2 regions of the Pedobacter frigiditerrae genome follow, and region 2 is predicted to be linked to the other one. Evidence: riboswitches for the same ligand, from Rfam matches in the RefSeq annotation. Region 2 holds a riboswitch; the other holds the start of a gene.
What was found. Region 2 has a riboswitch for fluoride ahead of R2Q59_RS12975 (voltage-gated chloride channel family protein). Riboswitches for the same ligand answer to the same signal wherever they lie in the genome.
Positions count from the first base shown of each region.

Region 1 (4,052 bases), on a different contig from region 2:
TGATAAAGCCCCAAAATAAAGGCCAATGAATAGATTATATGGAATGTAAATGCCGTTTAAAGTAATTATTCCAACACTGATGGAGTGAAATATTCTGCTTTCTAAACTAAAGTTTGAAGGGCTACCAATTAATTCATGCCAAAAATTATTTTTTGTTAATGAAATATTTGCTGGTTTAAACTTAAACATGAGTAATTATAGGAATGTTCGAAGTTAACAATAGCATTTAAATTTATGAACAAGTTTTTGGAAAAGTCACCAAACAAAAAAACCTTAGATTTCTCTAAGGCTTTCCAATGTACCCAGTGCCGGTCCCGATAGCTATCGGGACGAACCGGCACGGTTTTCCACAGGTGTTTGAGACCAGCGCGTCTACCACCCCGATAGCTATAGGGGCCGCCATTACTTATATTTTTCGCTGAGTTTTTCAATAATTTCAGGATAGCTCTTCAAGTTATGGATATAGCTTTTGCTTTTCATCGCCTTGATATGATGTTCAATCAATCTTGCTTGTTTGTATTCGAGTCCATCTGCGAAAAAGAATAAAGTCCAATCATCAGCCTTAGAGGTAAAGCTTTTAATGAATTCCTTGTTCAAATGTTGACCTATGCGGTAATTCAGATCTTTACAGCTCCCTATATAAAATTTATCATGCTGTATCGAATGGAGAATATATATTGAGGCCATGAGATTAAAAAAAAAGCCTGTAAATCAACGATTTACAGGCTAGTACCCCCGGGCGTACTGAAATCGAACCAGTTCATGGATGATTTGAACATAATTGCTTCAATACTAATGTGATAATTAAGATGAGTTATTTTTGCATGCGGAATTGTTTTTTGCAACAATTCTTTGGTAATTTGTATTTGATCTGCTTGGGAATACAATTGTAACTCCCACTAGAATATAAATATGCATACAACTGATAGTACAAATGCTTCAATATTGCTACAGGTTACAAATAAGTTTTCTTTGAGCCTAGCATAACGGAAATCTTGTCTTTGCTGCGCAGAAAATCGGAATTAAAATTGGATTGCTAACCGAAGAGCTTGAACTTTAAATGATTATAGCTTGGTTTCACTACACAAGATATACAGGCCATGAACATAAGCTATCTCAAATGATTTTGCTAATATTATCATTAGAATTTTAGATACATTTAATCCTTCGTTTTTGATATAGCGCAAATTATCAAAAACTCATCATCAAAAACTAAAATTCTGATTTGAATAATGGAATGGGTTTATGATAATCAGCAAAAAGAAAAAGAGATATTTAATGATTGTCTGGAACGTTATACTTTGCTTAAATGCATCAGCATTTGCTTAGAGTCGCTTATCAAAAAAGGAGGGAATAATGAAAATAAAATGAATGGAATAAATTTGCCTATTTATAAAAATGAAAGGGCAACTAGAATGCTGCCCTTAATCAATTAATGCTCACGGTGATTGGCATCTTAAGCAGCTACTCCTGTCATTCTTCTGCATTCTTCCGCACAAGCCTTACAAGCATCTGCACATTCCTGACAATGCTGGGTATGATGATTACTACACTCATCTCCGCATTGCTGGCAAATATCTGCGCAAATACGGCAAATGTCTTGAGCAAAAGAGCTACCCATACTCATCAATTGAGCGGCAGAGTAGCAGATGGCTGCACATTGCATATCAAGCTCAATACACCGCGCCATCATTTTCACGTCTTCTTCCTGAGTGCATGAACTTGCACAATGATTGCAAATTGAAGCACACTTTAAGCATGCATCAATACAGTTTTTCCATTCATGGTATCCCATAACTTTAATTTTTTAGGGTTATAAAAAAAATTCCTATATAGATAACATGTTTATTTCCAGGCGGTTTCATTTTGTTTAAGAAAAGCTTTAATCCCGTGATATGATGCTTGTTTAAACGGTAGAAGAATAAGAAACTGGTTCTCGTATTCAAATAAGGAGGAATAGTGATAAATTAAATTCTCAACACCTACTTTAAGATTTTGCACATCATTTTATTAGTATTATATTTGCAATACGGAAATGGTGTCCTTCCGATTCAACCGCTTTTTTCAAAAGCTGATGGCGCCTACAATAGAAATTCCAGCAGGTAATAAAATCTGCCGGTCAAAGTATTGTAGGTGAAAAAATTAAAAATAAATTCTCAACTCTTATTGCTGGCAGCTATCTTAATTGCGCTTGTCTTACTTTGTCTGTCTGCCAAAGTGAGATCAGTGTTAGCAATGGTCCTGCCGGTTGAAACTGAATGGTTCTTGTGGATAAATCAGCACCATAATGCATTCTGGGATACGATCATGTACTGGGCCAGTGATAAGCGTTTTTGGCTTCCTTTTTATGCCTTCATTATTTATTGCCTCTTCCAGAATTTCTGCAAAAAAATTTGGCAGGTTCTTATTACCATTGCGCTACTAGTTGCTAGTGCAGATCAGATTGCTTCAGGACTGATTAAAAACACCGTTAAGCGTCTACGCCCTTCCCATGAACCGAATCTAACTACGATCATTCATTTAAGTAAAGCAGGTGCGGGTGGGATGTATGGATGGCCATCCGCTCTTTCATCACCTATCTTCAAAAGCATTCTTTCCGCTGGTTCGGCATTTACCGGATCATTGCCGGAGCAACGGTTCTTGTACTCATTTACTTTGGAATTATTCAATAACGGAAAATTAACATAAAACTATGTGGTGGATCTACGCGCTATTATCAGCTTTCTTTGCTTCCCTTACGGCCATCTTTGCAAAAGTCGGCGTAACCAATGTCAATTCTGATTTGGCTACTGCCATACGAACGGTGGTAATACTGATTGTAGCCTGGGGGATCGTAATGGCCAGAGGCGAACTTAAAGGAATTACGGAACTGTCAAAGCATAACCTGCTATTTCTTTTTTTATCTGGCCTTGCCACCGGCTTGTCCTGGATATTCTACTACAAGGCTTTGCAGATCGGGAAAGTGTCCCAGGTCGCCCCTGTTGATAAGTTGAGTGTTGCCCTAACTATTATACTTGCAATGGTGTTCCTGAAAGAAGCTCTTACCCTGAAAGTATTCTTTGGTGCCCTGCTGATCATTGGGGGAACACTGGTTTTGATCTTTTGAGAAACTCAATTATTTGTAAGCAACCGAAATACTAAAAATCAATATAAAACAAAAAACTATGAAATTAACTAAAATTCATGCCCGTGAAATTTTGGATTCCAGGGGCAATCCGACAGTAGAAGTAGAAGTCACTCTTAACGGAACAACAGCAAGGGGTATTTCTCCATCCGGGGCAAGTACGGGTGAAAAAGAAGCCGTAGAGCTTAGAGATGGTGATCCAGAGCGCTATAATGGTAAAGGCGTGGAAAAAGCAGTAAAAGGGATTAACGTCGAAGTCGGCAAATCAGTCACCGGCTTATCCTTTGAGGGTCAGCAGGCCTTCGATGATCATATAATTGGTCTGGATGGAACCGAGAATAAATCAAGGCTCGGCGCAAATGCGATGCTTGCGGCCTCAATCGCCTTCGCCCGGGCTTCGGCCGTTGCAAAAGGGATTCCCTTGTATAGGCAGCTAGTGGAAAGGGAAGGTTACGTAATGCCCGTACCGTGCATGAATGTCATTAATGGGGGAAGGCATTCTGATAACAACATCGATTTTCAGGAATTTATGATTGCCCCTCATAACGCCCCCTCGTTTAAGGAAAGTATCCGTATGGGCGAAGCTGTTTTTCATTCCTTGAGAAGTCTGCTAAAAGCGAAAGGCTATTATACCGGAGTTGGTGACGAAGGTGGGTTTGCGCCAAATCTGAGTTCTAATGAGGAAGCCGTCCAAATCATCATGGAAGCGATACATATTGCCGGTTTTGCTCCAGGCAAGGATATTTCCCTTTGTCTTGACCCAGCGACCAGCGAAATGTGGAATAATGGAAAATATGAATTTTATAAAAGTTCTAAAGAACGGATCACAACAGATGAAATGATTGGCTTTTGGGAAGGATGGTTAAAAGAGTACCCAATTATCCTGTTGGAAGACGGGTTGGGCGAAAACGATTGGGAGGGATGGAAA
Region 1 is NZ_JAVTSS010000001.1:474,985-479,036, forward strand. Features, by position in the region: gene R2Q59_RS02080 (HAMP domain-containing sensor histidine kinase) at 1-189, opposite strand, end outside; gene R2Q59_RS02085 (GIY-YIG nuclease family protein) at 403-687, opposite strand; gene R2Q59_RS02090 (hypothetical protein) at 1,233-1,436, shown strand; gene R2Q59_RS02095 (four-helix bundle copper-binding protein) at 1,457-1,693, opposite strand; fluoride riboswitch at 2,023-2,091, shown strand; gene R2Q59_RS02100 (hypothetical protein) at 2,134-2,688, shown strand; gene R2Q59_RS02105 (EamA family transporter) at 2,693-3,106, shown strand; gene eno (phosphopyruvate hydratase) at 3,165-4,052, shown strand, end outside.
Region 1: linked by a shared signal. The riboswitch ahead of R2Q59_RS02100 (hypothetical protein) and the one ahead of R2Q59_RS12975 (voltage-gated chloride channel family protein) in region 2 are both predicted to bind fluoride.

Region 2 (4,052 bases):
GCCAAACTGTTGGTTTTGTTGTTAGAGCTATATGGAGTTCCCGTAATTACCACTTCGGCACTTTCAATAACTGAAGCTTCCAAAGCAAACGTAACTGTCGCGTTTGAACTCAAATCTACTTGTTGAGAAGTGGTTTTGTAACCAACGTATCTAACCTCAACCAAAAACTTACCTTTTGCAGGTACATTGGTAAAAGTAAACTCTCCATTTGAGTTGGTGGTAGTGGTAGCTTTTAAATCGGAAATATATACAGTAGCGCCAGAAAGAGGCTCTTTGGTATTAGCATCAGTAACTTTCCCTTTAAACTCTGCTAAAACATTGGCAAAAGTTGGGACGGTAAAAAAAATAAGTAGTACAACCAGTAATAGGTGTATCTTTTTCATATTAATATATTTAAGTATAAACTGAATAGCTTAAAGCCATCGTTTATCAAACGATTAGATAATAAAGATTTTGTAATTCTACTTTGACAAAATTTTATGCGTTTAGCCTTTATTTTGTCAAAGTTCAAAATGATAAACTTTGACAAACTATATAGCAGCTGTCGACAAGTTTGTCAAAGTAATAGAGATATTACGAAAAAACTGGAGGTCCTCGTAACGAGGTAGAAATCAGTTCGGTGTATGAACTGGTTACAATTGGCAAATTCTTAGACATCAACTTACTGTTTAAATAAGTGATAAAATTTGCGCTTGAAAGTGTATAATTCTTCTCGAAATGAGCCTTACAAATCAGACAGGTATCAGCGTTTGTTTTAACGTGAACCTTATGTGTACAGTTTTTTTCGACAGAATTAGCAGCAACTTCTACATGATGATGCAAAGCGCTCCAAGGTGTGATGGCAAGGGAAAATACCCAAAGCATAACCAAGGTTAAAATTCGTTGAATATGTAAACGTCGCTTTTTCAATTTCTATGGCAAACCTAAACAAATAACAATAATTTTCTACATTTGGCTTGTAACATTGCCTTGATATGACCACAAATATAAACGAAGGTTTAAACCTAAAAGTTAAGAACACACCAACCGGAAATACATTAACCTGTAAAGGTTGGGTACAAGAAGCAGCGTTGAGAATGCTGTTAAATAACCTAGACCCTGAGGTTGCCGAACGACCAGAAGATTTAATTGTTTATGGAGGAAGAGGCAAAGCTGCTCGTAACAAAGAAGCGCTAGAATTAATCATTAAAGCTTTAAAAAACTTAGAAGATGACGAAACCTTATTAATTCAATCGGGTAAACCTGTAGGCGTTTTACGGACTCATAAAGATGCGCCAAGGGTTTTGATTTCTAACTCGCAATTAGTTCCAAAATGGGCAACACAGCAACATTTTGATGAATTAGAGGATAAAGGTTTAATGATGTACGGCCAAATGACCGCTGGTTCTTGGATTTACATCGGCTCGCAGGGAATTGTTCAAGGCACTTACGAAACTTACTCGGCTCTTGCAAAAAAACATTTTCAAAGCAATTTAAAAGGAACTTTAAATGTTACGGCTGGTTTAGGCGGAATGGGCGGCGCACAACCTTTGGCAATCACCATGAGCCAAGGGGTTTGCCTAGCGGCGGATGTTGAAGAATGGCGCATCAAAAAGCGTTTAGAAACCAGATATATTGATGAGATTGCTTATGATATTGATGAAGCAATCGACAAAGCATTGCAATACAAAAACGAAAACAAGGCACTTTCAATTGGTGTAGTTTGCAACGCAGTTGAGCTTTTACAAAGATTGATTGATAGAAATATTGTTCCAGATACATTAACCGACCAAACTTCTGCACACGACCCATTGATTGGTTATTTCCCAGAGGGATTGAGTGTTGCTGAAGCAAATGTTTTAAGAACAGAAAATCCTGATGAATATACCAAGCGTTCTTATGCCACCATGGCAAAACACGTTCAGCAAATGCTGGAGTTACAAAAACGTGGAGCTATTACTTTTGATTATGGCAATAACTTACGAGGAAGAGCTTTAGAAGCAGGTGTTAAAAACGCTTTCGATTTTCCAGGGTTTGTACCTGCTTATATTCGTCCCTTGTTTTGTGAAGGAAAAGGACCTTTTAGATGGGCAGCTTTAAGCGGCGACCCACAAGATATATATGAAACTGATAAATTGATTTTAGAACTTTTTCCAGAAAATGAAAGTTTACGTCAGTGGATTACAATGGCACAAGAACGAATAGCTTTTCAGGGATTACCTGCCAGAATTTGTTGGTTAGGACAAGGCGAACGAGAAAAAGCTGGTCTAGCATTTAACAAATTGGTAGCAGATGGAAAAGTAAAAGCACCTATTGTTATTGGTCGCGACCATTTGGATACAGGTTCTGTTGCTTCTCCAAATCGCGAAACTGAAGCTATGCTTGATGGTTCTGACGCCGTAGCAGATTGGCCGATATTAAACGCTTTGATTAATACAGCTGGTGGTGCAAGTTGGGTTTCTTTGCATCATGGTGGTGGTGTGGGCATTGGTTATTCTATTCATGCTGGTATGGTTATCGTTGCAGATGGAACGGAAGATGCAGCAATTCGCATTAAGCGTGTATTACATAACGACCCTGCAATGGGCGTAATCCGTCACGCTGATGCTGGTTATGATATTGCAAAAGATACATTAAGAAAACATAGGTTGGGTTTGAAAGACTAATTAGTCATCCGATGAATATAAAGCGAATTGCAGATATTCATCGGATGATTATCATAAAATTTTGTCCAATAATAATTTAATATTAAGTTTGTTGTAAGGAAATGGTGTCTTCCTATTTGAACCGCCCTAAAAAGCTGATGACGCCTGGTTATGAATGTAAAAACATTTAATCAGGGAGTTATGTCATTAAAGAAAGAAAAATCAGTCAGCAAAAAAATCAATCTTAATATTTTAGTTTTTTTCAGGAAATATCCTGCTGTTCCATACATCTTAAAATGGCTGTTTATCAGTTTAATTGTAGGAGGTTTAATTGGTACAGCATCTGCCGGATTTTTGCAATCTTTAGAATGGGTTACCAATTTCCGCGAAAATCATTTATGGATAATTGGCTTTTTACCAATTGCAGGTTTGCTTATTGGCTTGCTCTATTATTATTGGGGCAAAGATGTTGAAGCTGGCAACAATTTATTGATTGATACCATTCACGAGCCCAAACAAACTATTCCATTTAAAATGATGCCTTTTGTTTATTTAGGCACAATGGCTACACATTTATTTGGTGGTTCTGCAGGTAGAGAAGGTACTGCTTTACAAATGGCAGGCGCAATTGCAGACCAGCTGACCAAACCGTTTAAGCTAACTCCAGAAGAAAGAAAGATTTTAATTATTGCCGCAATTGCTGCAGGTTTTGGTTCTGTTTTCGGAACACCCTTGGCTGGTGCAATTTTCGGAATGGAAGTCTTTTTAATTGGAAAGTTAAAATACAATTCGATTTTTCCTGCATTTGCATCGGCAATTATTGCAGATCTGGTAACCAAGCTATGGAACACACACCATACCGTTTATCACATCAACTTTGTTCCGAATGTTTCTTTCTTAAACCTTATTTATGCAATAGTTGCAGGCATTATTTTTGGCTTATGTGCTGCTACATTTAGTAAAACCTTGCAGTTTGTAGGCGCTTTCTTTAAATCGAAAATAAAATATCCTCCACTTAGACCATTAATTGGTGGTTTAATTTTAGTCGTTATTATTTACTCATCAGGCACTACAAAATACATTGGTTTAGGTATTCCGACCATTGTTGAATCATTTAACCATCAATTACCAACTTATAGTTTCGCCATTAAAATGGCATTAACTATACTCACTTTAGCCGCTGGTTTTAAGGGAGGCGAAGTAACTCCATTATTTTTTATTGGTGCAACCTTAGGCAGTGCTTTGTCTTTATTTTTGCCTTTACCAGTTGGGCTTTTAGCTGGAATGGGCTTTGTTGCCGTTTTTGCTGGTGCAACCAACACTCCTTTAGCCTGTACAATTATGGCGATGGAATTATTTGGCAGCGAATGTGGAGTGTACGTTGCCATTGCCTGCACCATTTCTTATTTACTTTCGGGCCCTACCGGA
Region 2 is NZ_JAVTSS010000002.1:536,567-540,618, forward strand. Features, by position in the region: gene R2Q59_RS12960 (TonB-dependent receptor) at 1-383, opposite strand, end outside; gene R2Q59_RS12965 (hypothetical protein) at 574-864, opposite strand; gene hutU (urocanate hydratase) at 975-2,645, shown strand; fluoride riboswitch at 2,734-2,799, shown strand; gene R2Q59_RS12975 (voltage-gated chloride channel family protein) at 2,826-4,052, shown strand, end outside.